2 regions of the Streptomyces sp. NPDC001219 genome follow, and region 2 is predicted to be linked to the other one. Evidence: riboswitches for the same ligand, from Rfam matches in the RefSeq annotation. Region 2 holds a riboswitch; the other holds the start of a gene.
What was found. A riboswitch is a leader RNA that binds a small molecule or an ion and turns the genes downstream of it on or off. The one in region 2 is predicted to bind S-adenosylmethionine.
Positions count from the first base shown of each region.

Region 1: linked by a shared signal. The riboswitch ahead of thrC (threonine synthase) and the one ahead of ACWC9R_RS36310 (aminotransferase class V-fold PLP-dependent enzyme) in region 2 are both predicted to bind S-adenosylmethionine.

Region 1 covers NZ_JBSFJF010000062.1:5,213-24,420, reverse strand. Annotated here, with positions in the region: gene ACWC9R_RS29590 (HelD family protein) at 1-1,191, shown strand, start outside; gene ACWC9R_RS29585 (serine/threonine-protein kinase) at 1,253-3,445, opposite strand; gene ACWC9R_RS29580 (copper homeostasis protein CutC) at 3,682-4,404, opposite strand; gene ACWC9R_RS29575 (HD domain-containing protein) at 4,718-5,401, shown strand; gene ACWC9R_RS29570 (Cmx/CmrA family chloramphenicol efflux MFS transporter) at 6,041-7,315, shown strand; gene ACWC9R_RS29565 (pyridoxamine 5'-phosphate oxidase family protein) at 7,367-7,909, opposite strand; gene ACWC9R_RS29560 (DUF4031 domain-containing protein) at 7,976-8,269, opposite strand; gene ACWC9R_RS29555 (hypothetical protein) at 8,321-8,683, opposite strand; gene ACWC9R_RS29550 (MurR/RpiR family transcriptional regulator) at 8,813-9,760, shown strand; gene murQ (N-acetylmuramic acid 6-phosphate etherase) at 9,890-10,828, shown strand; gene ACWC9R_RS29540 (PTS transporter subunit EIIC) at 10,900-12,492, shown strand; gene ACWC9R_RS29535 (hypothetical protein) at 12,905-13,216, shown strand; gene groL (chaperonin GroEL) at 13,427-15,052, opposite strand; gene ACWC9R_RS29525 (cold-shock protein) at 15,396-15,599, opposite strand; gene ACWC9R_RS29520 (MoaD/ThiS family protein) at 16,022-16,300, opposite strand; gene thrC (threonine synthase) at 16,377-17,660, opposite strand; SAM riboswitch class I at 17,678-17,838, opposite strand; gene ACWC9R_RS29510 (glucosyl-3-phosphoglycerate synthase) at 18,011-18,973, shown strand; gene ACWC9R_RS29505 (alpha,alpha-trehalose-phosphate synthase (UDP-forming)) at 19,072-19,208, shown strand, end outside.
Region 2 covers NZ_JBSFJF010000127.1:864-9,880, forward strand. Annotated here, with positions in the region: gene ACWC9R_RS36270 (cytochrome c oxidase subunit 4) at 1-124, shown strand, start outside; gene ACWC9R_RS36275 (Ig-like domain-containing protein) at 257-1,528, shown strand; gene ACWC9R_RS36280 (DNA-binding transcriptional response regulator) at 1,548-1,949, opposite strand; gene ctaE (aa3-type cytochrome oxidase subunit III) at 2,213-2,833, shown strand; gene qcrC (cytochrome bc1 complex diheme cytochrome c subunit) at 2,911-3,720, shown strand; gene qcrA (cytochrome bc1 complex Rieske iron-sulfur subunit) at 3,717-4,781, shown strand; gene qcrB (cytochrome bc1 complex cytochrome b subunit) at 4,778-6,415, shown strand; gene trpD (anthranilate phosphoribosyltransferase) at 6,558-7,622, shown strand; SAM riboswitch class IV at 7,714-7,831, shown strand; gene ACWC9R_RS36310 (aminotransferase class V-fold PLP-dependent enzyme) at 8,000-9,017, shown strand, end outside.

The DNA.
Region 1 (19,208 bases), on a different contig from region 2:
GCGGTCCGTTCGCACATCACCGTGCCGCAGGAGCCCTGTGTGGTCGTCCGCGGCTCCCGCCGCTGGCGCGTACCGGCCTGCGAACTCGAAGAGATCGTCGGGGAGTTGCGGGACCGGGACATCCGCTACGGGGCGGCCCGGGAGGCCCTGCCGCAGCGGATCGCCCATGCCGTGCTGATCCGTATGGAGCAGGCGGGCGAGGCGCCGGACGACCGGGTGCAGGACGCGGTGGCCCGTAACCCCGCGGTGAAGGCCGCGGTCAAGGCGGTGTGGCCGCCGGTCGACCCGGCGAAGCTGGTGCTGCGGCTGCTGACCGACGCGGAGTTCCTCGCCGAGCAGGCCGAGGGGGTGCTGACCGACGAGGAGCAGAAGACGCTCCTGTGGACGGGCGCCGGTACGGGCAAGCGGCCGCCCCGCAGTGTGAAGAGCGCCAAGTGGTCCGCCGCGGACGCGGTGTTGGTCGACGAGACGATGGACCTGGTCGCCCGCACCCCGTCGCTCGGCCATGTGGTCCTCGACGAGGCCCAGGACCTCTCCCCCATGCAGTACCGCGCGGTCGGCCGCCGCTGCACCACCGGCTCCGCGACCGTCCTCGGCGACATCGCCCAGGGCACCACCCCCTGGGCGACCGGCACCTGGGAGGAGGCACTCACCCACCTGGGCAAGCCCGGTGCGGCCGTCGAGGAGCTCACCCAGGGCTTCCGGGTGCCGCGCGAGGTCATCTCCTATGCCTCCCGGCTGCTGCCCGCCATCGCCCCCGATCTGACGGAGGCCACCTCGATCCGTGAGTCGGCGGGCGACTTCGAGATCCGTACGGCCGACGCCGCGGACCTGACCGCCGCCACCCTCACGGCCTGCGACGACGCGCTGACGAAGGAGGGCTCGGTCGGGCTGATCGCCGCCGAGGCCCGGATTCCGGCGCTGCGCGCGGCCCTGGAGGCGGCGGGCGTGACCTGCCTTTCCCCGGGCGAGGAGACCTCGCCCGAGGCCCGGCTGACCCTGGTACCCGCCACCCTCGCCAAGGGTCTGGAGTACGACTACGTGGTCCTGGACGAACCCGCCGCGATCGTCGACGGCGAACCGGACGAACGGACCGGGCTGCGCCGCCTGTACGTCTGTCTGACCCGGCCGGTGTCCGGTCTGACGGTGGTCCACGCCACGGCGCTGCCGGAGCAACTGGGCGAGAGCTGAGGCTTAGTGGCACGCGACGGCGGCGGGCCTTCCGGGAACCCCGCCGCCTGACGCACCCGCCTCAGGCGACCTTGGCGCAGATCATGGTCCGGCCGTCGTAGACATTCCAGGAGTAGCGGTAGCGGCCCGGCTCCCCCGGGCAGGCGCCGGTGCCGGACGAGGCCCGCAGGACGGCCGTGACCTGCATGATGTAGCTGAACTCCCGGGGCACCCGGTCGGCGCTGCAGTTCCACGCGGTGAGCAGGTTCGCCGGCCCCGGGCGGCCCCCCTGGGCCTTGGCCAGAAAGCACTGCCCCTTACGGAACTGCCGCTCCACACACAGGTTGGTGGACGAGGAGCCCGCCCCGCCGTGCCACCAGCCGCCCCGGCCCCCGCCGCTCGGACAGCTCCCGGCCCCGGCCACCCGCAGCACCCGCAGATACGCACCGGCGGCGCCGCAGCCGACCCGTACCGGCGCCGCACGGCTCCAGTTGCCGTAGCCGTCCTGGTAGGCGTCGAGGCAGTCGCCGGCCCGTACGGCCGCGAAGGCCGCGTCGACCGCGCTCGGCGTACGGGGCGCCGGGGTCGTCGGCCGGGAAGCGGTCCCGCCGGTGGACGTACCGCCCGACGAGCCGGAGCCCGCCCCACCGCTCGTGGACGTACCGGAGTCCAGCCCGCCGCTCGTCGTCCCCGAGCCGGTCCCGCCGGCCGTGTACGTACCGCCCGACGAGCCGGAGCCTGTCCCGCCGCTTGAGTACGTACTGCTCGACGACCCGCTGGAGGAACCGCTCGACGTACCGCTCGACGACCCGCCGGCCTCCCCCGCCTCCCAGGGCTTCCAGACGAAGAGCACGAACGCCAGGCACAACAGCACCGCCCAGCCGCAGCCAGCGCCGGAGGAGGAAGCGGCGGCCTGCGGGGCGGACGACGCCTTGGTCGCGGCGGACGGGGCGGACGGGGCGGCCTTCTTCGCCGCGGCGCGTGCCCGCTGCTCCCGCGAGGCCGCCTCGGCCCGCTTCTTCCGCTCCTTTTCGGCGCGTTCACGACGCTCCCGCTCGGCGCGTTCACGACGCTGCTGCTCGGCGCGTTCACGACGCTGCTGCTCCGCGGCCTGCGCGGTCGCCCGCGCCCTGGCCTGCGCCCGCTTCCGCTCCTCCGCCTCCCTGCGCTCCCGGGCCCTGCGCGCCGCCCGTTCCCGCTCCTCCTGCTTCAGCCGCGCCGCCCGCTCCTCCCGCGCCCGGCGCGCGGCGTCCTCGTCCTGCTGCTGACGTGCGTCCCGTTCCTGCGTGTAGACGCGGGTGGGCTCCGGCGGCGGAACCTGCTCCGTCAGCGCGTCGGCGGTGGGGGCCGGCCCGCCGCCGCCCTCGCGCAGGGCCCGCCCCTGCGCCTCGTACTCCTCGATCAGTGCGGTCCACCGGGGCGGCAGCCAGCGCTCGCCGCGCCGTGAGGTCGGCCACCGGTCGAGTTCCTCCAGGAACTGCCGCAGCAGCTCGGCGGGTTCGGGCCGCTCCTCCGGGCCGGCGGCCAGGCACGGGCGGATCAGCGGCGTCAGCTCCCGGGGCAGCCCGGTCAGGTCCAGCGCGCCGCGCTGCACGAGCGTCAGCAGCCGGATCGTGTCAGCCGTTTCGGGGTACGGCGGGCGGCCGACGGCGAGATGGAAGAGCGTCGCGCCCAGCGAGTACACATCGGACGCCGTGGTGGAGGGCTCGGCGCGGGCCTGCTCCGGCGAGGTGAAGGCGATGGTGCCGAGCGTCAGCGACGTACGGGTGAGGTCGTTGGCGTGCGAGATGCCGAAGTCGATGAGCCGCGGCCCGGCCAGCGGCAGCAGGATGTTCTGCGGTTTGACGTCCCGGTGGACGATGCCCTCGTCGTGCAGGATCACCAGGGCCTGCGCGGTACCCGCCGCGATCCAGCGCACCGCGGAACCGGGCAGCCGTCCGGCGCTGCGGACGAGTTCGGACAGCGCGGGCGCCGGTATGTACTCGATGGCCATCCAGGGCAGTTCGGCGTCCGGGTCGGCGTCCCGCACCCGGGCCGTGAACACGCTGTCGATCCGCCGGGCCAGCGTCACCTCGCGGGCGAACCGCCGCCGGTCGGTCTCGCTGACGACGCCCTCGGCGAGCAGCGTCTTGACCGCGGCCAGCGACCCGTCCGTAGTGGACCGCGCCAGATAGATCCGCCCCATACCGCCCGAGCCGAGCCGCCCCAGCATCCGGTAGACACCGAGCCGCTCCGGATCGTCACCGCCGAGCGGCCTGACTCCCGTACCCACCATGGCGTGCCACCCTCCCCCCGGTCCCCCCACCGTGACACCCTCCAAACAGTGCCACGCCAGAGGGAGTTGAGGAAGCGGGCCGTACGGCGCCCCGGAGGCCACGAACGGCCCTCGTTCCCCCTCAGGGGCCAGCACCCTCGGGCCGCCCTTGAACCACCCGGGCCCCTCGGAGATCCGTCAGCCCCACCAGGCGCCTGGGCGACCCCTCGGCCCCACCACCCCGGGGCCAGACCGGATCAGATCTTCTGGACGACGGGCGCGTCCAGCGCCTGCCGCCACTCCCGTACCGCCGCCGCCTCCACCGGAGCCGACCAGCCGGCGGGCCGGGCGGCGCCCCCGATGTGGAACGCGTCGAGGCCGGCCGCCCGCAGCCTCGGCAGATGGCCGAGCGCCAGCCCCCCGCCGACCAGAATCCGCGGCGCGTACCCGGGCTCGCCCGCCGCCGCACGCGCCTGCTCGGCCAGCAGCGTCGGCAGCCCCTCGTCGACGCCCTGCGCGGACCCGGCCGTCAGATACGTGTCGAGCCCCGCGGCGCCGGCCGCCCCGGACAGCTCCTTGCGCAGCGCGTCCCGGTCGGCGGCCCGGTCGATGGCCCGGTGGAAGGTCCACCGGCAGCCGTCGATCGCCTCGGCCAGCGCCGTCACCGCGGCGAGATCCGGCCGCCCGTCCGGTGTCAGGAACCCGAGGACGAACTCCTCGGCGCCCTCCGCCCGCAGCGCCGCGGCCTCCTCGCACAGCGCCGCCATGTCACCGGCCGCGAAGCCGTCGGCGGCCCGCAGCATCACCCGCAGCGGAAGCCCGACCGCCGCCCGGACCGCGGCGAACGTGGCCCGGGGCGGGGTGAGCCCGTCGGCGGCCATGTCCGTCACCAGCTCCAGACGGTCGGCCCCGCCGGCCTCGGCGACGACCGCGTCCTGCGGGCCGAGCGCGATCACTTCCAGCAGCGCGCGCTTGCTCATATGACCCAATCCTCCGATGCCGGCACGACGAGACAGACCCCACAACAGGTCTAGTCCAATATCCCAGAGTACGGGCCACCCGCCCCTCCGGGCACCAGCCCCTCACCGGCACGCCCGGAATCCGCCCATACGCCGCAGCACGCGCCGCCCCCGCACGGCCGGAGGCCGGCCGTGCGCGCCGACCGGCCCGGCCCGAGCCGGGCCTCCCCCGCGCCGCGGCGCCCGCCGCCGCTCCCGCCCCGCCCCTCCGCAAACCTGACCGGACCTCACCCACCACCCCTGAATGCCCGGAGCCCGAGGCACAATGGCCCGTATGACCCCCGTGCCCCGTACGGAAGACACCACCGACCCGGTGCCGGAGCTGCGGCAGCGCTGGGCCGACACCGTCACCGCGGCCCGCGGCAAGAAGAGCCCCACGGCACCTGACCCCGCCCCGTACGCGGACAACCTCCTGTCCCGCTGGCGCGAACCCCAACGCCGGTACCACACCGTCGACCATCTGGCCGCGGTCCTGTACCGCATCGACGAACTGGCCGAGCACGCGGACGACTTGTCCACCGTCCAGCTGGCGGCGTGGTTCCACGACGCCGTCTACCGGCCGGAGCGCTCCGAGAACGAGGAGCGCAGCGCGGCCCTCGCCGAACGCGCCCTGCCCGAACTGGGCGTCGGCGCGGCCCGCACGGCCGAGGTCGCCCGCCTGGTGCGGCTCACGGTCACCCACGACCCGGCGCCCGACGACCCCGACGGCGAGGTCCTCTGCGACGCGGACCTCGCGGTGCTCGCCGGCTCCCCCGACCAGTACGCCGCCTACGCGGCCGCGGTCCGCGACGAGTACGCCTTCGTTCCCGACCCCGACTTCACCGCCGGGCGCTCGGCCGTCCTGAGTCAACTCCTGTCCCTGCCGCGTCTCTTCCGCACTCCTCGCGGCTACGACCTGTGGGAGCACAACGCCCGCCGCAACCTTGCGACGGAGCTTGATTTGCTGCGGGGGGCGTAGGGCGCGGGGTTGTTCGGGGCCGGTTGCTTCGGCTGCGGGGTGCGGTTGTGGCTGGGCGCGCAGTTCCCCGCGCCCCTTTGGGGCGCGATCTGGTCGCCGTGTGGGGTGTTGGCGCGGGCCCTGCGGGGCTGGTGCCGTACGGGGCTTGTGGTTGCCGCGGGGGTCGGAGGGGACGCACCGGGGCCCGTCCTCGGCGCGGGCGACGCGGGTACGAGCGATTGAGTGCCCCGGTGTTCGCTCCGGTCCTGCGGGCGGGCCCCGGTGCATCCCCTCCGACCGTCCCCCGTTGCCGACCGCCGGCCGGTGACACCGCGCGTCACGACCACGACTCGGCCGCGCCCAAGCTGCGAGGGTGGCCAGCTGCCTGCCAAGGGGATGCCGTACAGGTGTGCCGTAACGGTGATCCGTACGGCGGGACAGCCGCCCACGGACGGCGGTCGGAGGGGATGCCCGGTGAGCCGCCCGCAGGACCCGGAGCGAACAACGGGGCTCCCAACCTCCGGGACCAGGGCCGCCCGCGCCGAGGACGGCTTACCGGGCGTCCCCTCCGACCCACCACCCCCCGCGCACAGGCGCACGCGGCCCAGCCCACGGCAAACCCCGGGAATGTAAGCCGTCCTATCGCTGTTAGTAGCTGACATGCCCGCACAGCCCGACCGCGCCCGCCTGCCCATCGCCGTATACGTTCTCGGCCTGTCCGTCTTTGCGCTCGGTACGTCCGAGTTCATGCTCTCCGGCATCCTCCAGCCCCTCGCCCGCGACCTGAACGTCTCCATTCCGCAGGCCGGCCTGCTGGTCTCCGCCTTCGCGATCGGCATGGTGATCGGCGCCCCGGTACTCGCCGCCGCCACACTCCGCCTCCCACGGCGGACGACACTGATCGCGCTGCTCGCCGCCTTCGGCCTCGGCCAGGTGGCGGGCGCGCTGGCCCCCACCTACGGCGTGCTGTTCGCCTCACGCATCGTGAGCGCCCTGGCCTGCGCCGGCTTCTGGGCGGTCGGCGCCGCGGTGGCCGTCTCGCTGGTGCCGGTGACCGCGCGGGCCCGCGCCATGGCCGTGATGGTCGGCGGCCTGAGCATCGCCAACATCGCGGGCGTCCCGGCCGGCGCCCTGCTCGGCCAGCACGCCGGCTGGCGCGCCGCCTTCTGGGCCGTGGCAGGCCTGGCCGCGATCGGCCTGCTCGGCGTGATCGCGCTGGTGCCGCGCACGGCCGTGCCGACCGGCGAGGACCGCCCGCAGCTGCGCCGTGAGCTGTCCATCTACAAGGACAAGCAGGTCTGGCTGGCCCTGACCGCCACGGCCCTGAACGGCGCCGCGGTCTTCGCGCTCTTCTCGTACCTCTCGCCGCTGCTGACCGACACCGCCGGCCTCGCCGAGAGCTGGGTGCCGACGGTGCTCGCCCTCTTCGGCGTCGGCGCGCTGACGGGCACGTTCATCGGCGGCCGGATAGCCGACGCCCACCTCTTCGCGACGCTCTTCGGCGGCATCGCGGCGTCCACCGCCGTGCTGGCCGTCCTGGCGCTGACCGCGCACAGCCCGGCCGCCGTCATCGCGCTCTCCCTGATGCTCGGGGTGACCGCGTTCACCACGGCCCCGGCCCTCAACGCGCGGATGTTCAACGTGGCGAACGCCGCGCCGACGCTGGCCGGCGCGACCACCACCGCCGCGTTCAACATCGGCAACACCCTCGGCCCGTGGCTCGGCGGGCTGGCGATCGGCGCGGGCTGGGGCTACCCGTCCGTGGCCTGGACCGGCGCCGCACTGGCGGCGGGGGCCGTGCTCACGACGGCCTTCGCGTTCCGGCTGCACCGCGCCACGCACCAGTCAAGGCTGGTCGCCTCCTCGGCCGCCGGCGCCCCGGCGACGCAGCTGACGAAGACCACGGAGGCGACAGAGGCGGCGGGGCACCGCTGACGCCCGCCAGGACGGTGCCGACGCCGGGCCGCGGCACCGCGGCCCGGCCGTTCACGGCCCGCCGTCGAACCTCCAGCGCGTCTGGCTGTAGGTCTCGCCCCGCCCGAACCCGAACGCCGTGACCGGCGCGACCCGGAACACCACGGCCCGGTTGCCCGCCCCGTAGAACGCGCCGTCGCGGACGTCGAAGTGCCAGTCGCTGCCGTACTTCTCGGCGTACAGACCGGCCAGCCGCCGCAGCGTGGCGTCGTCGCGCACCGCCACCGCCGCGCCCTCGACGACCACGTCGAGTCCGGCGTGCAGGTCGTTGCCACCGGCCGTCGACGTAGCGAGGACGCAGTGCGCGTTGGTCTCCAGGTTTCTGGCCTTGCGTTCGCCGGGGCCGGTGCAGAAGTGCAGCGCGCCGTCCGACCAGACGGCGAGCAGCGGGGTGACGTGCGGGCGGCCGTCGGGCCGGACGGTGGTGAGCCAGAACATCTCCGCTTCGGTCATCCCGCCGACGGCCGCGGACCAGGCGGTCGCCGTGGCGTCCGCGCTGCTGTAGTCCGGGTCGAGGTAGGTGGCCGGTTGTCCGCCCTGTTCGCCGGCTGACATGGCTGTCCCCTTTCGGTGCGGCACACGGTCAGGCCCATCGTGCGGGCGCCCGCGGCCGGGCCGCCGCTACGACGCGCCGCGGCGGGCCGGCCGGGGCGCCGGCCGGTTCTTGGGGCGGCGCAGTCCGGCTGCGGTCAGCCGGCGCAGCAGCTCCTTGGACCCGACCTCCACGGCCCCGGCGCGCACCGCATCGCCGTACCGCTCCGCCGGCAGGTCGTAGTGGTCGCGCTCGAACGCCCGCCGGGGCGCGCCGATCCCCGCCGCGAAGGTGTGCAGTTCGTCGAAGGAGCGGTCGCTTACCAGGTGCGACCACATACGGCCGTGCCCCGGCCACGTGGGCGGGTCGATGTAGATCGCCACGTCAGCGCTCCGGCAGGATCGCCGTGTCAGCCCGCCGCACCATCAACCACCTCAGCCTTCCGCCGGGGCGCCGAGCCGGCCGACCCGGGCCACCGCGACGGCCGTCTTGGGGCAGACCCAGTGCGGATCGGTGCCCAACTCCGGTTCGACGTCGAGTGCATGGGGGTCTCCCGACTCCGTGCACACCGGGCACAGCGGCCAGCGGCCGTACCGGTCCAGGAGGGCGTCCTGGACGTCCTGCGCTATCAGTCCTGCGACGAACGCCGCGCCTTCAGGCCATTGCTCCACCCACCACCGGCGGTGGACGACCGCATCCTCCACGAGCGAGACGATGTCGGCGTCGGCCACCTTGTCCGCGATCAGGTCGGCGAGCACCAGCGCCCGCGCGGCGTGCAATGCCTGTTCCATCTCCATGCCCCCCATTGTCTCCCGGCCGCCGGCCGCCCAGCGGAGTTGTCCACAGCCCGCCGCGGATCATGCGCTCTGTCCACAGCACTCACGGAGGGTATTGACGCGGGACGTCGATGAAATTACTTTTCAAGCGTGAGCAGTAGCGTGAAGGAAACTTTCAAGGACGTGGCCGTCGAGACCCGACCGGCCCCGGCCCCACCCGCCCCCGCGGCGCTGGCCGCCAAGGTCCGCACCCTCGCCCCCACCATGACCCGCTCCATGCAGCGGGTCGCGGAGACCGTCGCGAGCGACCCGGCGGGCTGCGCCGCCCTCACCGTCACCGGCCTCGCGGAGCGCACGGGCACCAGCGAGGCCACCGTCGTGCGGACGTCCCGGCTGCTCGGCTACCCGGGCTACCGCGATCTGCGCCTCGCGCTCGCCGCCCTCGCCGCGCAGCAGGCGGCCGGCGGCGCCCCGGCGGTGACCGCGGACATAGCGGTCGACGACTCCCTCGTCGACGTCGTCGCGAAGCTGGCGCAGGAGGAGCAGCAGTGTCTGGCCGACACCGCCGCCGCGCTGGACGTCACCCAGCTCGAAGCCGCCGTCGCCGCGCTCGCCGGCGCCCGCCGCATCGATGTGTACGGCATCGGGGCCTCCAACCTCGTCGGCCAGGACCTCGTCCAGAAGCTGCTGCGCATCGGCCTGATCGCGCATGCGCACGCGGACCCGCATCTGGCCGTGACGAACGCCGTGCAGATGCGCACCGGCGACGTCGCCCTCGCCATCACCCACTCCGGGCGGACCACCGATGTCATAGAGCCCCTGCGCGTGGCCTTCGACCACGGCGCGACGACGATCGCCATCACCGGCCGCCCGGACGGCGAGATCGCCTCGTACGCGGACCACATCCTGACCACGTCCACGGCCCGCGAGAGCGAGCTGCGCCCGGCCGCGATGTCGTCCCGGACGAGTCAGCTGCTGGTCGTGGACTGCCTGTTCATAGGCGTCGCGCAGCGCACGTACGAGACCGCGGCCCCCGCGCTGTCCGCCTCCTACGAGGCGCTCGCCCACCGCCACTCGCCGCGCAACAACCAGCGCTGACCTCACGCCGCCCGCCGCGCGGGCCCGCGTGCCGCCGGGGGAGGCACGGGTGGGCCCGACGGCACCCGGCGGCGGGGCAGCCGACACGCCACGGCCCCACGAGCCCGACCCGAAAAGAGTCGCCACGCCATGACCTCCACCGCCGACCACGCCCATCTGCGCGCCCAGTTGGACACCCTCACCACCGAGGCGTTCCGGCCCGAACTCGCCGAGATCGACCGCCGCCCCACCCTGGACATCGCCCGCACGATGAACGACGAGGACGCCACCGTCCCCGCCGCCGTCGCCCGGCGGCTCCCGGAGATCGCCGCCGCCATCGACGCCACCGCCGCCCGGATGGCCCGAGGCGGCCGGCTGATCTACGCCGGCGCCGGCACGGCCGGCCGCCTCGGGGTGCTGGACGCCAGCGAGTGCCCGCCGACCTTCAACACCGACCCGTCCGAGGTGCTCGGGCTGATCGCGGGCGGCCCGTCCGCGATGGTCAGCGCCGTCGAGGGCGCCGAGGACAGCACGAAGTTCGCGGTCGAGGACCTGACCGCGATCGACCTGACCGACCTGGACACCGTCGTCGGCATCTCGGCCTCCGGCCGTACCCCCTATGCGGTCGGGGCCGTCGAGCACGCCCGCGCCCTGGGCGCGCTGACCATCGGCCTGTCCTGCAACGCCGGTTCGGCGCTGGCCGCGGCCGCCGAGCACGGCATCGAGGTCGTGGTCGGCCCCGAGCTGCTGACCGGCTCCACCCGGCTCAAGGCGGGCACCGCCCAGAAGCTGGTGCTCAACATGCTCTCGACCATCACCATGATCCGGCTGGGCAAGACCTACGGAAACCTGATGGTGGACGTCCGCGCCTCCAACGAGAAGCTGCGGGCCCGCTCGCGCCGTATCGTCGCGCTCGCCACCGGCGCTTCCGACCAGGAGATCGAGACCGCCCTCCGCGCCACGGACGGCGAGGTGAAGAACGCCATCCTCACCCTCCTCGGCGGGGTCGACGCCCCCACCGCCGCCCGCCTCCTCGACGCCGCCGACGGCCACCTCCGCGCCGCCCTCCGGGCCGCCGGAAACCACTGATCCCGCCACGCCCGCCCTGCCCCGTCCGGCCCAACCCCCTCCCCGTTCGACCGCACAGCAAGGCACCGCACATGCCCGATGACCAGAACCGCGCCACCGCTGCCGCGATCCTCCCTCTCGTCGGCGGCGCCGCCAACCTCACCTCCGTCGCCCACTGCATGACCCGGCTCCGCCTCGGCATCCAGGACCGCGCCCTGGTCCAGGACGAGGCCCTCAAGGCACTCCCGGCGGTGCTGGGCGTGGTGGAGGACGACACGTACCAGATCGTGCTGGGCCCCGGCACGGTCGCCCGCGTCACCCCGGAATTCGAGCGCCTGGTGACCCGGTCCCGCGCCCTGCCGCCCGCCGATGAACCGGAGCCCACCGGCCTTCCCCCGGCACCGTCCTCCGCTGGTCACCACCCCGCGGCCACTCCCTCCGCCACCACCGCCGAGGAGCTGGCCGCCCAAGGCGCCGCCCTCAAGGCCCGGCAGAAGTCGCGGAACGCCACCCCGGTGAAGCTGTTCCTCCGCCGGATCGCCAACATCTTCGTCCCGCTCATCCCGGCCCTGATCGGCTGCGGCATCATCGCCGGTATCAACGGCCTGCTGACCAACTTCGGCCTGCTGCCCGCGATCGTCCCCGCCCTCGCCGCCATGGCCTCCGGCTTCATGTCCCTCATCGCAGTCTTCGTCGGCTACAACACCGCCAAGGAGTTCGGCGGCACCCCCGTCCTCGGCGGCGCGGTCGCCGCGGTCGTCGTCTTCCCCGGCGTCACCCACGTCGCCGCCTTCGGCCGGCACCTCTCCCCCGGCCAGGGCGGCGTGCTCGGCGCACTCGCCGCGGCGCTGCTCGCCGTCCAGGTGGAGAAGTGGTGCCGCAAGACCATCCCCGAGGCGCTGGACGTCCTGCTCACCCCCACCGTGACAGTCCTGGTCACGGGCCTGGCCACGCTCTTCGGCCTGATGTACGCGGCGGGCGGGGTCGCCACCGCCATCGGCACCTGCGCCACCTGGCTGCTGGCCCACGGCGGCGCCCTCGCCGGCTTCGTCCTGGGCGGCCTCTTCCTCCCCCTCGTCATGCTGGGCCTCCACCAGGCGCTCATCCCCCTGCACACCACCCTGATCGAGCAGCAGGGCTACACCGTCCTGCTCCCGATTCTCGCCATGGCCGGAGCGGGCCAGGTCGGCGCCGCGATCGCCGTCTACCTCCGCCTCCCCCGCAACCGCTCGATCCGCCGCACCATCAAGTCCGCCCTGCCCGCAGGCTTCCTGGGCGTCGGCGAACCCCTGATCTACGGCGTCTCACTCCCCCTGGGCCGCCCCTTCATCACCGCCTGCCTGGGCGGCGCCTTCGGTGGCGCCTTCATCGGCCTCTTCAACCAACTCGGTGACACCGTCGGCTCCACCGCCATCGGCCCCTCCGGCTGGGCCCTCTTCCCCCTGGTCAAGGGCGACCAACCACTCGCCACCACCCTCGTCATCTACGCCCTGGGCCTGGCCACCGGCTACCTCACCGGATTCCTGGCCACCTACTTCTTCGGCCTCAGCAAGCAGATGCGCACAGAGCTCAACACACCCCCTGACAACGCCCCCACCGCCACAACCACAACCGCAGAACCCGACACGACAACCCCCGCACCCCCCACCCCACTCGAAACACCGGCGGGCCTGCGAGCACCCTGAATCCGGCGGAACTCACGAGCCCGGGCCGTTGTCGTAGGGATGGTTGAGGAGTGAATCTCCCCTCGTCGGCCGAGCACACAGAATCGCCCCCAAGAGAGGACGACCACAAAGGAAATCGACCGGCGTGCGGCTCACCGCAGCGGAATCGTAGGAAGCGGCGCCATAGAAGCGGCACCGTAAAGTTGAAAATTGTGCAGCCCCTGCGCCGGCTCCTTCCCTCAGCACTCGACACGCAGTGCCTCCGGGCTCCGTCCCCGCCAGATCGGAAAGACCGACCGAAGCACCGCGCGACAGGAGCGCAGCCGCTCAAATCCCGCCCTCCGAAATGCATTACGCGAGCCGACCGGCCGTGGTGAGGGAGGGACGCATTCATGGCCCGTCGCGCACAAACTGCCCGCAGTAAGGTCAGCGCATGTGGATTCGATTACGCCGCCCGTGGCGCGGCAGACTGATCGTGGTGGGCAGCGCCCTGGTGCTCGCCGTCGGCGGAGTGGCGCTGCTGCTGACGAGCGAGGCGCCACCACCTCCGTACCTACCGCCGCAGTCGTCCGGGGCGCACATCAATGAAGTGGTCGTCTACGCCTACGAGAGCACCCTGGACGTGGACCTCGATCCCCCGCCGGGACCGGGCACCGTCATCGGCGCCGTCCTGCTGGCGGTGAGCGGGGGCCTGTGCGCCGGGAGCTGTCTCATCCGCCGCAGGCGCGAGGCACCGCGCGTCTGACCGCTGAGACCGGCCGAGACCGGCCGAGTTCACCGGGACCGCCGCCACCGCCCCACAACCGCCAACCGCCGCCCGCCGCCCGCCGCCCGGCGGAGCCGTATCCGCCCGCAAAAACGCCGCCGGGGCGGCACCCCCCTGAAGGAGGGTGCCGCCCCGGCGAACGGGTGGACGTGTTGATCCGGGAGGATCAGCGTTCCGATCCGCGCGGGATCAGAAGTCCATGTCACCGCCCGGCATGCCGCCCGGAGCGCCCGCCGGGGCGGCCTTCTCCGGCTTGTCGGCGATGACGGCCTCGGTGGTGAGGAAGAGCGCCGCGATGGAGGCGGCGTTCTGCAGCGCGGAGCGCGTCACCTTGGCCGGGTCGATGATGCCCTCGGCGATCATGTCGACGTACTCGCCGGTGGCGGCGTTCAGGCCGTGGCCGACGGCCAGGTTGCGCACCTTCTCCACCACGACGCCGCCCTCAAGGCCGCCGTTGACGGAGATCTGCTTGAGCGGGGCCTCCAGGGCGAGCTTCACGGCGTTGGCGCCGGTCGCCTCGTCACCCTCGAGCTCCAGCTTCTCGAAGACCTGGGAGGCCTGGAGCAGGGCGACGCCACCGCCGGCGACGATGCCCTCCTCGACGGCCGCCTTCGCGTTGCGAACGGCGTCCTCGATGCGGTGCTTGCGCTCCTTGAGCTCGACCTCGGTGGCGGCACCGGCCTTGATGACGGCCACGCCGCCGGCCAGCTTCGCCAGACGCTCCTGGAGCTTCTCGCGGTCGTAGTCCGAGTCGCTGTTCTCGATCTCGGCGCGGATCTGGTTGACGCGGCCCTGGACCTGGTCGCTGTCACCGGCACCGTCGACGATGGTGGTCTCGTCCTTGGTGATGACGACCTTGCGGGCGCGGCCGAGCAGCTCGAGACCGGCGTTCTCCAGCTTGAGGCCGACCTCCTCGGAGATGACGGTGCCACCGGTGAGGATGGCGATGTCGCCGAGCATGGCCTTGCGGCGGTCACCGAAGCCCGGGGCCTTGACGGCGACGGACTTGAAGGTGCCACGGATCTTGTTGACGACCAGGGTCGACAGGGCCTCGCCCTCGACGTCCTCGGCGATGATCAGCAGCGGCTTGCCGGACTGCATGACCTTCTCCAGGAGCGGCAGCAGGTCCTTCACGCTGCCGATCTTGGAGTTGACGATGAGGATGTACGGGTCGTCGAGCGCGGCTTCCATGCGCTCCATGTCGGTCGCGAAGTACGCCGAGATGTAGCCCTTGTCGAAGCGCATACCCTCGGTGAGTTCCAGCTCCAGACCGAAGGTCTGGGACTCCTCGACGGTGATGACGCCTTCCTTGCCGACCTTGTCCATGGCCTCGGCGATGAGCTCGCCGATCTGGGTGTCGGCGGCGGAGATGGAGGCGGTCGAAGCGATCTGCTCCTTGGTCTCCACGTCCTTGGCCTGCTCCAGCAGGGCGGCGGAGACGGCCTCGACGGCGCGCTCGATACCGCGCTTGAGGGCCATCGGGTTGGCGCCGGCGGCGACGTTGCGCAGGCCCTCGCGGACCAGGGCCTGGGCCAGGACGGTCGCGGTCGTCGTGCCGTCACCGGCGACGTCGTCCGTCTTCTTCGCGACCTCCTTGACCAGCTCGGCGCCGATCTTCTCGTACGGGTCCTCGAGCTCGATCTCCTTGGCGATGGACACACCATCGTTGGTGATCGTGGGGGCGCCCCACTTCTTCTCGAGGACGACGTTGCGGCCCTTGGGGCCGAGGGTGACCTTGACGGCGTCGGCGAGCTGGTTCATCCCGCGCTCGAGACCGCGCCGTGCCTCCTCGTCGAACGCGATGATCTTGGCCATGTGAAGTGGTCCTCCCGGACTGGGGTGGATTGCTCCGGACCGCGCTGGCGCCCGCGACGGACGACCTGCAAGCCTGTGTGGTTCCTTGCCCCACGCGACCTGCGGGCCTCACCGACCCGGTCCTTCTTTGTCACTCTCACTGGGAGAGTGCTAACGCCAATGATTAGCACTCGCACCCGTCGAGTGCAAGGCGGCTTCGAAGAAGACTCCCGCGGGTTGGTGGCCGAGTGACGCGCGAGCCGGGCGCCCGGGGCCGGGGAACCCGGCCCGCCCCGTTGGACAGCCGAAGGCCCGTACCCCCTCAGGGGTACGGGCCTTCGTCACGCAGTTGTCGGTCGGCGCCTCAGCCGGCCACCCGGACCATGTCCGCCTGCGGCCCCTTCTGGCCCTGCGAGATCTCGAACTCGACCCGCTGACCCTCCTCAAGGGTGCGGTAACCGTCCATCTGGATCGCGCTGTAGTGGACGAAAACATCCGCACCACCGTCGACCGCGATGAAGCCGTACCCCTTCTCCGCGTTGAACCACTTGACGGTGCCCTGAGCCATGCCTAACTCCCCTATTACTGGCCCTTGCGCAGGACCGCACTCCGCGGACCCGGGTCAGACCTCACCCCGCGAAGGCCCGTGGGGTGTGCGCCGGAACGCGTCGACCGCCGCTGAATGTATCTGCACAGATGCCCAGAGCAACAGGTCAATCGGACGAGAATTCTGGAGGCCGAGAATCGGCAATATGCGCCTAAGTCCTGGTTCTCCAGGGCAAGTCGGGCCGGGCATAGCGCACCTAGGCGACAAATACCGCCCACACTTTGGCCACAACTGATCACGAACACATATGCGTTCGGCATGCGCGCGGTGATATCCCGAGGGGGATCACCCCAATGGTATCTCCTTTCACAACACGGAATTGCCCCGTCCACTTTCTGGCGGACGGGGCAATTCCGGTCATGCAGGAGAAGAGTTGGCGCAAATCAGCACCCGCCGGCCACCGCCGGGATGATGGAGATGCCCGCACCGTCCGGGGTGGGCGTCTCCAGGCCCTGCTCGAAGCGCACGTCGTCGTCGTTGACGTACACGTTCACGAAGCGGCGCAGCTTGCCGGCGTCGTCCAGCACACGGGCCGCGATGCCCTGGTGGTTCTGCTCCAGGTCGGCGATCACCTCGGAGAGGGTCGCGCCCTCGGCGGGGACCTCGGCCTGGCCGCCGGTGTACGTGCGGAGGATGGTGGGGATGCGGACCTTGACGCTCATGGTTCTGCCTTCCAGGGGTACGGAGTACGAGTTCGGGGCTGGGGCGCGGCCTCGTCCGCCGGACGGGCCGGCGGCCTCAGCCGGCCAGGCCGGCCGCGCGGAACGCGTCCAGGTCCGGACGGATCGTGGCCGTGGGACCGGAGGTCGGGGCGACCGCGTCGAGGGTCTTGAGGCCGTCACCGGTGTTCAGGACGACGGTGGTCAGGGACGGGTCGAGCACGCCGTCCTCGATCAGCTTCTTGGTCACGCCGACGGTCACCCCGCCCGCGGTCTCCGCGAAGATCCCTTCCGTCCTGGCCAGCAGCTTGATCGCGTCCACGACCTGCTCGTCGTCGACGTCCTCGACGGCGCCGCCCGTACGGCGGGCGATGTCGAGCACATACGGGCCGTCGGCCGGGTTGCCGATCGCCAGCGACTTGGCGATGGTGTTCGGCTTCTGCGGGCGCACGACGTCCTGGCCGGCCTTGAAGGCCGCGGACACCGGCGAGCAGCCCTCCGCCTGGGCACCGAAGATCTTGTACGGCTTGTCCTCGACCAGGCCGAGGGCGATCAGCTCCTTGAGCCCCTTGTCGATCTTCGTGAGCTGGGAGCCGGACGCGATCGGGATGACGATCTGGTCCGGGAGCCGCCAGCCCAGCTGCTCGCAGATCTCGTAGGCGAGCGTCTTGGAACCCTCGCCGTAGTAGGGGCGCAGGTTGACGTTGACGAAGCCCCAGCCCTCGCCCAGCGGGTCGCCGATGAGCTCCGAGCAGAAGCGGTTCACGTCGTCGTAGTTGCCCTCGATGCCGACCAGGTCACCGCCGTAGACCGCGGCCATGACGACCTTGCCGGCCTCCAGGTCGTGCGGGATGAAGACGCAGGACTTGAAGCCGGCCCGGCGCGCCGCGGCGCCGACCGCACCGGCGAGGTTGCCGGTGGAGGAGCAGGAGAGGGTGGTGAAGCCGAACGCGCGGGCGGCCTCGACGGCGATCGCCACGACGCGGTCCTTGAAGGAGTGCGTCGGGTTGCCGGAGTCGTCCTTGACGTACAGGCCGCCGGTGACGCCCAGCTCACGGGCGAGGTTGTCGGCCTTGACGAGCTTGGTGAAGCCCGGGTTGAGGTTGGGCTTGTCGGCCACGTCGGTGGGCACGGGCAGCAGCGGGGCGTAGCGCCAGATGTTGTCCGGACCGGCCTCGATCTGCTTCCGCAGGCTCTCGGGGTCGCCGCTCGGCAGGTCGTACGCGACTTCGAGCGGCCCGAAACATTCCTGGCACGCGAAGATCGGGCCGAGCGCGAAGCGCTGTCCGCACTCGCGGCAGGACAGGGCGGCGGCGGGACCCAGAGCGACGGTGGGGGTGTTTTCGGTGACTTGCACAGCCATGGAGGCGAGGCCCTTTCTCCTCATCTTCCTCGCGGCGAATCTCGCCACGAGACGGATTTGGCACCTTCCCTAGCCGGGAGCCTCACGCGCGCGGGACGTCTGCGTCCTGGCGGCAAGACCGGCTGGAGGGTTGCCGGGGCTTCAACGGGCCGTATCCCTCTGCCCCTCTGGATGAGCGGTATGGCGCTGGGCCGAAACCCAGGCGTTTGTGGCGCGGCGACCCCGACATGCGACGGTCATCCGCGTTGTTCAAGACTGTAACCGAAGGCGCTGACAGTTGAGATAGTCGTCCGAACCGCGAGATGGATCACACAGGCCGCCGTTCGGGCGGTGACCGAGGAGTCGTAGACGTGCTGGAAGAGGTCGAGGGCTGGCTGACCAGCCACTCCTGGTCCGCCGCTGACCGCCCGCTGGGGCGGCTGCTGGAGGCGAAGCGCCAGACGGGCCGCACGGTCAGCGTCGTGCTGCCCGCGCTCGACGAGGAGGCCACGGTCGGGGCGATCGTGGCGGTGATCCGTGCCGAGCTGATGACCGAGGCGGTCCCGCTGGTCGACGAGCTGGTGGTGCTGGACTCCGGCTCCACCGACCGCACCGCCGAGGTAGCGGCGGCGGCCGGCGCCCGGGTCGTCTCCCGCGACAGCGTCCTCCCGCGCCTGCCCGCGCTGCCCGGCAAGGGCGAGGTGCTCTGGCGCTCCCTGCTGGCCACCACCGGCGACATCATCTGCTTCATCGACGCCGACCTGCGCGAGTTCTCCGCCACCTTCGTCTCCGGGATCATCGGCCCGCTGCTGACCGATCCGGACCTCCAGTTCGTGAAGGCGATGTACGACCGCCCGCTGGAGACCGGCGGCGAGGGCGCCGGGGCCGGCCAGGGCGGCCGGGTGACGGAACTGGTCGCCCGCCCCCTCCTCAATCTCCACTGGCCGCAGCTGGCCGGCTTCGTCCAGCCCCTGGGCGGCGAGTACGCGGCCCGCCGCTCCCTCCTGGAACGCCTCCCCTTCCCGGTCGGCTACGGCGTCGAGCTCGGCCTGCTCGTCGACGCCCTGAACACCGTCGGCCTCGACGCCCTCGCCCAGGTGGACGTCGGCGTACGCAAACACCGCCACCAGGACGGCCAGGCCCTCGGCCGCATGGCCGCCGCCATCTACCGCACCGCCCAACTACGCCTGACCCGCGGCCCCTTGGTCCGCCCCCGCCTCACCCAGTTCGACCGCGGCGACGAGGGCTTCGTCCCCCGCACGACGGACGTGGACACCGAGGAACGCCCCCCGATGGCCGAAATCCCGGAGTACGCGGCCCGCCGAGCGGCGTGAACACTCGCGGCGGCCGGGCAGCGACCGGGCCCCTCCCCCGCACCCCCTTGACCGCTTCCGTACGTTTGCGCGGATCTGTGGCGGGTTAACTTCGCGTCATGGTGTCCGAGCGGAGTGCGGTGCAGGCAGGGGCCGAGGTTCTGGTGGCGTCCAATCGTGGGCCGGTGTCGTACGGCCTGGGGGAGGACGGGGTGCTGACCGCCAAACGGGGTGGCGGTGGGCTGGTGTCGGGGCT
Region 2 (9,017 bases):
CGCGCTCGCCTTCCTGGGCGTCGTCTTCGGCTGGTGGCTGCTGTACTTCTCCCTGCCGGTGATCCTCGTGGGTCTCTTCGGCTGGGTCTTCGAGTACTACCACGGCGAGAACCGCACGCAGTAACGGCCGCACCGCAGCCGTCGGCGGGCCCGGACACCCCAACAGGTGTCCGGGCCCGCCGCGTTTGGCGGCCGGGGCAGACCCGTTTGCCCTCTCCAGCGCGCTGGAGCAGGTGATTCTTCATATTTTTGGGGCATGAGTCACAGACCTCGAACCCGGACGGTGCTGAGCTGCGGCCTCCTGCTCGTGCCCCTTGCGGTGAGCGCCACCGCGTGCGGGGGCTCGGATTCGGAAGCGCTCTCCGCCAATCCCTACGACGCGGCCGACCAGATCTCGGCCAACATCCCCGACGGCAAGAAGAAAGCGGACCCCGACAAGCCGCTAGAGGTGTCCGTCAACGGGGACGACGCGCGGATCACCGACGTGACCGCCACCGATGCCACCGGCCGCTTCGTCCACGGCGAGCTGAGCGCCGACGGCAGGCACTGGCGCACCACCGCGCCCCTGGCCGCCGGCAGCCGCTACACGGTGCAGGTGAGCACCGAGGAGGACGGTTCGCCCGGCCGCCGGACGCTGGTGGTCAACACCAAGGAGGCGGACGGCCAGTTGACCGCCGTCTTCGGCCCGGAGGCCGGCGAGTACGGCGTCGGCCAGCCGGTCACCGCCGAGCTGAGCCAGCCCGTCAAGGACCCGAAGGCCCGCGCCATCGTGGAGAGCGCCCTGAAGGTCGACTCCATGCCGCGCGTCGAGGGCGCCTGGCACTGGGTGGACGGCAAGAAGCTGCACTTCCGCCCGAAGGAGTACTGGCCCGCGCACGCCACGATCTCGGTGCACAGCAACCTGCCGGGCCTGAAGATCGCCAAGGGCCTCTACGGCGGCCCCTCCAAGCCCGTGAAGCTCACCACCGGAGACCGGGTGGAGGCCGTCACCGACGCCGCCTCGCACCAGATGACGGTGTGGCGCAACGGGGAGACGATCAAAACCCTCCCGGTGACCACCGGCAAGCCCGGCTTCTCCACCCGCAACGGCGTCAAGGTCATCCTCGGCAAGGAGAGCTTCGTACGGATGCGCAGCTCCACCGTCGGCATCGCCGCCGGAAGCTCGGACTCCTACGACCTGCCGGTCTACTGGGCCACCCGGGTGACCTGGAGCGGCGAGTACGTCCACGCCGCACCCTGGTCCGTCGGATCACAGGGCGCGGCGAACGTCAGCCACGGCTGTACGGGCATGTCCACGGGCAACGCCCAGTGGTTCTTCAACACCGTGCGGGTCGGCGACGTGGTCAAGGTCATCAACAGCGGCGGCGACACCATGACGCCGTTCGACAACGGCTTCGGCGACTGGAACATGCCCTGGAAGGAATGGCGGGCCGGCAGCGCGCTGAAGACCAGGGCCGCCAGCACCACAGGAGCGGCCGAGCGGGAGCAGAACCCGGCCGGCGAGGCCCGGCTGCGCCCGGGGATCTGAGCGCCGCGCAGCAGGCCGCTCAGGCCTGTACGAGGTTCCTGCGGCGCAGCAGTCCGGCCAGGGCGTCGGCGAACGCCACCGGGTCCAGCGGATGGGTCACCGCGGCGTCCGCCCGGCTCCAGGTCGCCAGCCAGGCGTCCTGGGGACGGCCGATCAGCAGCAGCACCGGCGGGCACCGGAAGATCTCGTCCTTGATCTGCCGGCAGACACCCATCCCGCCCGCCGGCGCGGTCTCGCCGTCCAGCACACAGACGTCGATGCCGCCCTGCTCCAGGGCGGTCAGGACGGCCGGCGCGGTGGCGCACTCCAGGATCTCGATCTGCGGGGCATCGGCGGCGGGGCGCCGTCCGGCCGCCAGCCGGACCTGCTCGCGGGTGTTGGCGTTGTCGCTGTAGACCAGCACCGTGGCAGTCGCCTGCATCGTTCCTCCACGCTTCGTAGCGGCACAGCATCGGGTGGGGCGGATGCTACTCCCGCGGGGGGTACCCGCAGGAGGGGTCGGACGGATTCGCGATCTGTCCGACGGCCCGTCAGGACCGGTGCCGCCGGGGCCCCGCTCCAGCGGCACGCCGGGCGCGTCCCTCCTTCGAGCGACCGCCGGGACGGTCCGTACGAGCAGCGCATACGTCCTTGACACACCGAACGGCACCCCCCGGAGTGAGGGCGGGATAAGCGACCGACATAATGTCGGTCGTGGCGACAGCAACGACAGTAGAAACCGGGCACGCGCACCCGTCGGTCAATCGGCCGAACCTCACCAGCGTCGGAACCATCATTTGGCTGAGTTCCGAGCTGATGTTCTTCGCGGCCCTCTTCGCGATGTACTTCACCCTTCGATCGGTGACCGGAGCCGAGTACTGGAAGGAATCCGCCGATGCGCTGAATCTTCCGTTCTCCGCGACCAACACCACGATCCTGGTGCTCAGCTCTCTGACCTGCCAGCTCGGCGTTTTCGCGGCCGAGCGTGGCGATGTCAAGAAGCTCCGGGCCTGGTTCGTGGTCACCTTCGTCATGGGTGCGATCTTCATCGGCGGTCAGGTCTTCGAGTACACGGAGCTGGTCAAGCACGAGGGCCTCTCGCTCTCGTCCGGCCCGTACGGCTCGGTGTTCTACCTGACCACCGGCTTCCACGGACTGCATGTGACGGGCGGTCTGATCGCCTTCCTGCTGGTCCTGGGCAGGACGTACGCGGCCAAGAGGTTCACCCACACGCAGGCCACCGCGGCCATCGTCGTGTCCTACTACTGGCACTTCGTCGATGTCGTCTGGATCGGCCTCTTCGCCACGATCTACCTGATCAAGTAGTCCGGGCCCGTACCGGCTCGTATCAGACAGACATATCCAAAGCATCGACGCAGAAGATCCTGACACCGGGGTAATCCGTGAAAAAGCTCTCCGCACGACGGCGCCATCCGCTGGCGGCGCTCGTCGTCCTACTCTTCGCGCTGGCGGTCACTGGGGGGCTGTACGCCGCGTTCGCGCCGGCGGACAAGGCTCAGGCCGATGACACCGCCCAGTCTCTTGCCATCAAGGAGGGCAAGAAGCTCTTCGCCGTGGGCTGCGCCAGCTGCCACGGCACCGGCGGTCAGGGCACCTCCGACGGCCCCAGCCTGGTCGGCGTCGGCGCCGCAGCCGTGGACTTCCAGGTGGCCACCGGCCGGATGCCGGCCCAGCAGCCCGGCGCCCAGGTGCCGCGGAAGAAGAACATCTACACCAACGCCCAGATCGACCAGCTCGCGGCGTACGTCGCCTCGCTGGGCGCCGGCCCGACCGTGCCGGACAAGGAGCAGTACAGCCCGGACGGTGCCAACATCGCCAAGGGCGGCGAGCTGTTCCGCACCAACTGCGCGCAGTGCCACAACTTCACCGGTAAGGGCGGCGCCCTGACCGACGGCAAGTACGCGCCGACGCTCGAGGGCGTGGACCCGAAGCACATCTACGAGGCCATGGAAACCGGCCCGCAGAACATGCCCTCCTTCGGTGACGGTTCGCTGTCGCAGCAGAACAAGAAGGACATCGTCGCGTACCTGGGCGCCGTCAACGGCGATGATTCCGAGAGCCCCGGTGGCCTCGACCTCGGCGGTCTCGGTCCGGTCAGTGAGGGTCTCTTCGGCTACATCTTCGGCCTGGGCGCGCTGATCGCGGTCGCCGTCTGGGTCGCAGCCCGGACTACGAAGGCCAAGAAGTCATGAGCGAGACTGGACGACACGAAGACGTGCCAGAAGAAACCCTTCCCGGTGAGCGGGAGACGGCTCACGAAGGTGCGGTGGCCACGGCGGAGAACCCGTTCGCCGACCCGGGTCTGCCGCCCCACGAGCACCGCGCGCAGGACATCGACGACCGTGCCGCCCAGCGCTCCGAGCGCACCGTGGCCCTGCTCTTCGTCGTGTCCATGATCGCGACGGTCGGCTTCATCGCCTCCTACGTGGCGATCCCGATCGAAAAGAACGTCTACATCTGGCCGCTCGGTCACATCAGCGCGCTGAACTTCGCGCTCGGTCTGACGCTGGGCGCGGCGCTCTTCTGCATCGGCGCCGGTGCGGTCCACTGGGCCCGGACGCTGATGTCGGACGAGGAGGTCGCCGACGAGCGGCACCCGATCGAGGCCACGCCCGAGGTCAAGGCCAAGGTCATGGCGGACTTCGCCCAGGGGGCGAAGGAGTCGCAGGTCGGCCGCCGCAAGCTGATCCGCAACACGATGTTCGGCGCGCTGGCCCTGGTGCCGCTCTCCGGTGTCGTGCTGCTGCGCGACCTCGGGCCGCTGCCCGGGAACAAGCTGCGCACCACGAACTGGAAGAAGGGCGTCCGGCTCGTCAACCAGTCCACCAACCTCCCGCTGCGTCCCGAGGACATCGCGGTCGGCTCCCTGACGTTCGCCAAGCCCGAGGGCCTGGAGGAGACCGACGAGGAGTTCGCCCAGGAGATCGCCAAGGACGCCCTGATGCTCGTGCGGATTCAGCCGCAGAACATCAAGGACAAGCACGAACTGTCCTGGTCGCACGAGGGCATCGTGGCGTACTCGAAGATCTGCACCCACGTCGGTTGCCCGATCAGCCTGTACGAGCAGCAGACGCACCACGTGCTCTGCCCCTGCCACCAGTCGACGTTCGACCTCTCTGACGGCGGTCGGGTGATCTTCGGTCCGGCCGGACACGCCCTGCCGCAGCTGCACATCACGGAGAAGGACGGCTTCCTGGAGGCCGCGAGCGGCTTCGAGGAGCCCGTCGGCCCGAGCTTCTGGGAGCGCGGATGAGTAACGAACAAGGCGCGACCAACCCGCGCCGCGGCCAGGCGCCGCGGGGCGAGCGGATCGCCGACTGGGCGGACGGCCGGCTGGGCATCTACAGCCTGGCCAAGTCCAACATGCGCAAGATCTTCCCGGACCACTGGTCCTTCATGCTGGGTGAGGTCGCGCTTTACAGCTTCATCATCATCATCCTGACCGGTGTCTATCTGACGCTGTTCTTCCACCCGAGCATGGCCGAGGTGACCTACCACGGTTCCTACGTGCCCATGCAGGGAATCCGGATGACGCAGGCCTTCGAGTCGACGCTGGACATCAGCTTCGACGTGCGCGGTGGTCTGCTGATCCGCCAGATCCACCACTGGGCCGCGCTGGTCTTCCTGGCCGCGATGATGGTCCACATGATGCGGGTGTTCTTCACCGGCGCCTTCCGCAAGCCGCGCGAGGTCAACTGGCTGTTCGGCTTCCTGCTGCTGGTGCTGGGCATGTTCACCGGCTTCACCGGTTACTCGCTCCCCGACGACCTGCTCTCCGGCACCGGCGTGCGGTTCATCGAGGGCGTCATCCTGGCGATGCCGCTGGTCGGTTCGTACCTGCAGTTCTTCATCTTCGGCGGGGAGTTCCCGGGGCACGACATCATCCCGCGGTTCTTCACGGTGCACGTCCTGCTGCTGCCGGGCATCATGCTCGGCCTGCTGGTGGCGCACCTGATCCTGGTCTTCTACCACAAGCACACCCAGTTCCCGGGTGCCGGCAAGACCAACAACAACGTCGTGGGCATGCCGCTGCTGCCGGTCTACATGGCCAAGGCCGGAGGCTTCTTCTTCCTGGTCTTCGGCGTGATCTCGGTGATCGCCGCGGTCGCCAGCATCAACCCGGTGTGGGCGATCGGCCCCTACCGTCCTGACCAGGTGTCCACCGGCGCCCAGCCCGACTGGTACATGGGCTTCGCCGAGGGTCTGGTGCGTGTCATGCCGGGCTGGGAGTGGAACTTCTGGGGCCACACCCTGAACTTCGGCGTGCTGATCCCGATCCTGATCTTCCCGCTGGTCCTGGTCGCGATCGCGGTCTACCCGTTCATCGAGTCCTGGGTCAAGGGCGACAAGCGCGAGCACCACATCCTGGACCGCCCGCGCAACGTCCCGACCCGTACCGGCTTCGGTGTCGCCTGGCTGGTCGCGTACTTCGTGATGCTGATCGGTGGCGGTAACGACCTGTGGGCCACGCACTTCCACCTGTCGCTCAACTCGCTCACGTGGTTCGTCCGGATCGGATTCTTCGTCCTTCCGGTGCTGGCCTTCATCGCCACCAAGCGGATCTGCCTGGGTCTGCAGCGGCGCGACAAGGACAAGGTGCTGCACGGCCGCGAGTCCGGCATCATCAAGCGCCTGCCGCACGGTGAGTTCATCGAGGTCCACGAGCCGCTCGACCAGGAGCAGCTGCACCTGCTGACCCAGCACGAGCAGCCCGCCCCGCTGGAGCTCGGCCCGGAGGTCGACGAGAACGGTGTGGAGCGCAAGCTGTCGCGCTCGCAGAAGCTGCGGGCCAGGCTCTCCAAGGCCTACTACGGCGAGGACAACGTCATCCCGAAGGCCACGGCCGAGGAGTACAAGGAGATCACCAGCGGCCACGGCCACCACTGATCACCACGGCGCCCTGACCGGCGCACCGTAGGTAGTACGCCACCCAGAGGGCCCCGTCCGTTGATCGGACGGGGCCCTCCGGCGTGTCCGGTGGCTCGATAGGGTGACGGCATAAGCAGGAGACAATCCAGGAGTGTGGACCATGAACGTTGTGACCCCGGCAGGCGGCGACAGCGTGGCGGCCCACACCTGGCCGGACCTGCTCAACGCCCTGCTCGCCGGCCGTGACCTCACCGCGGACGACACCGCCTGGGCGATGGACAAGATCATGCGGGGCGAGGCGGGCGACGCCCAGATCGCCGGATTCGCGGTCGCCCTGCGCGCCAAGGGCGAGACCGTCGCCGAGATCTCCGGACTCGTCCGGACCATGTACGCGCACGCCCGGCTGATCGAGGTGCCCGGCCCCAGCGTCGACATCGTCGGCACCGGCGGCGACGGCGCCAAGACCGTCAACATCTCCACGATGTCCTCGATCGTGGTCGCCGGCACCGGTACCAAGGTCGTCAAGCACGGCAACCGCGCCGCCTCCTCGGCCAGCGGTGCCTCCGACGTCCTGGAGAAGCTCGGCGTCAACCTCGACCTCACCCCGCAGCGGGTCACCGAGGTCGCCAGGGAAGCGGGCATCACCTTCTGCTTCGCGGTGAAGTTCCACCCCTCGCTGCGGCACGTCGCCAACGCGCGTGCCCAGCTCGGCATCCGCACCACCTTCAACGTGCTGGGCCCGCTGACCAACCCCGCCAGGGTCCGCGCCCAGGCGACCGGTGTCGCGGACGCCCGGATGGCGCCGATCCTGGCCGGGGTGCTCGCCGAGCGCGGCTCGTCGGCGCTGGTCTTCCGCGGCGACGACGGCCTGGACGAGCTGACCACCACCGCGACCTCCCGGGTGTGGGTCGTCCGGGACGGCACGGTGCGCGAGGAGCACTTCGACCCCCGGGACGTGGGTATCCCCCTGGTGCCGGTGGAGGCGCTGCGCGGGGCGGACGCCTCGTACAACGCGGATGTCGCCCGCCGGCTGCTGGACGGGGAGACCGGCCCGGTGCGCGACGCGGTGCTGCTCAACAGCGCGGCGGCGCTGGTCGCGCTGGAGCCGACGGACGCCCCGCTGGCCGAGCAGATCCGGGCCGGGATGGAGCGGGCCGCCGCCTCCATCGACTCCGGGGCGGCCAAGCAGGCGCTGGAGCGCTGGGTGGCCGCCAGCAACACCTGAGCGCGCGGTGACGCAGGGTGTGACGCAAGGCCCTGTCCGTCATACGGACCGGGCCTTGCGCCGCTTTGCTCGTGTGGCATGATTCTGCCCAGGTCACGAGTGACAGCGACACAGGCCCCGGCCCGCTGTCCGGCAACCCTCCTTCCGTGGCGGGGTGCCCCGGGTGATGACCAGGCCGCAGGCAGCGAGGTCTGCGGCAAGCGCGGACCCTCGCCGGGTCCTGGTCCCCGAGGGAGAACTTCCGTGAATCAGCGAATGCGCTAGGGCCCGACGGCCCCTCTTCCGCATCCCTTTTTCCTTTTCCGCCGCGGCGCCCCGGCGCGCCTTCGCGCGCCCCCGCCCGCAGCGAATTCGCTTGTCTCTCACGGGAGTTCGCCATGTCTGTTTCCGCCGTTGCCGCCGACCGTTCCGTTTGTGCCCCGCTGCCGGTTCTCGGCCGGGATGTCCTTGTCCCGCTGGTGACCGGCGGCGAGGTCGACTACGCCGCGCTGGACTACGCCGCCAGCGCCCCCGCGCTCCAGCGGGTCTGGGACGACGTGGCCGCCTACGCCCCGTACTACGGCAGCGTGCACCGCGGCGCCGGATACCTCTCGCAGCTGTCCACCGACCTCTTCGAGAACAGCCGCCGCACCATCGCGGAGTTCCTCGGCTGCCGGGACGGGGACCAGGTCGTCTTCACCCGTTCCACCACCGACTCGCTCAACCTGCTCGCCGCCGTACTCCCGCAGGACACCCGGGTGTTCGTCTTCGAGACCGAGCACCATGCCTCGCTGCTGCCGTGGGAGCAGCGCCCCGACGTCGCGGTCACCTACCTCAACGCCCCGCGCACCCCGCAGCAGGCGGTCGATACCCTGGAGAAGGCGCTGGCCGCCCGCGAGCCCTACGGCCCGGCGCTGGTCTGCGTGACCGGCGCGTCGAACGTGACCGGCGAGCTGTGGCCGGTACGGGAGCTGGCGGCCGCCGCGCACGCGCACGGCGCCCGGATCGTGCTGGACGCGGCGCAGCTCGTCCCGCACCACCCGGTGGACCTCGCGGACCTGGACGCCGACTGGGTCGCCTTCTCCGGCCACAAGCTGTACGCGCCGTTCGGAGCCGGAGTGCTGGCCGGCCGCGCGGACTGGCTGCAGGAAGCCGAGCCCTACCTCGCCGGCGGCGGCGCCAGCCGCAAGGTCTCCCGGCGCACGGACGGCGGCGTCGACGTCGAGTGGCACACCACCGCGGCCCGGCACGAGGCCGGTTCGCCCAACGTCATCGGCGCCTACGCCATCGCCTCGGCCTGCCAGGCCCTCACCGAGGCCGGCTTCGACGGCCTGGTCGCCCGCGAACAGGAGCTGATCGCCCGGCTCCGCGCCGGCCTGGCCGAGGTCCCCGAGGTCGCCGTGCTCTCCCTCTTCG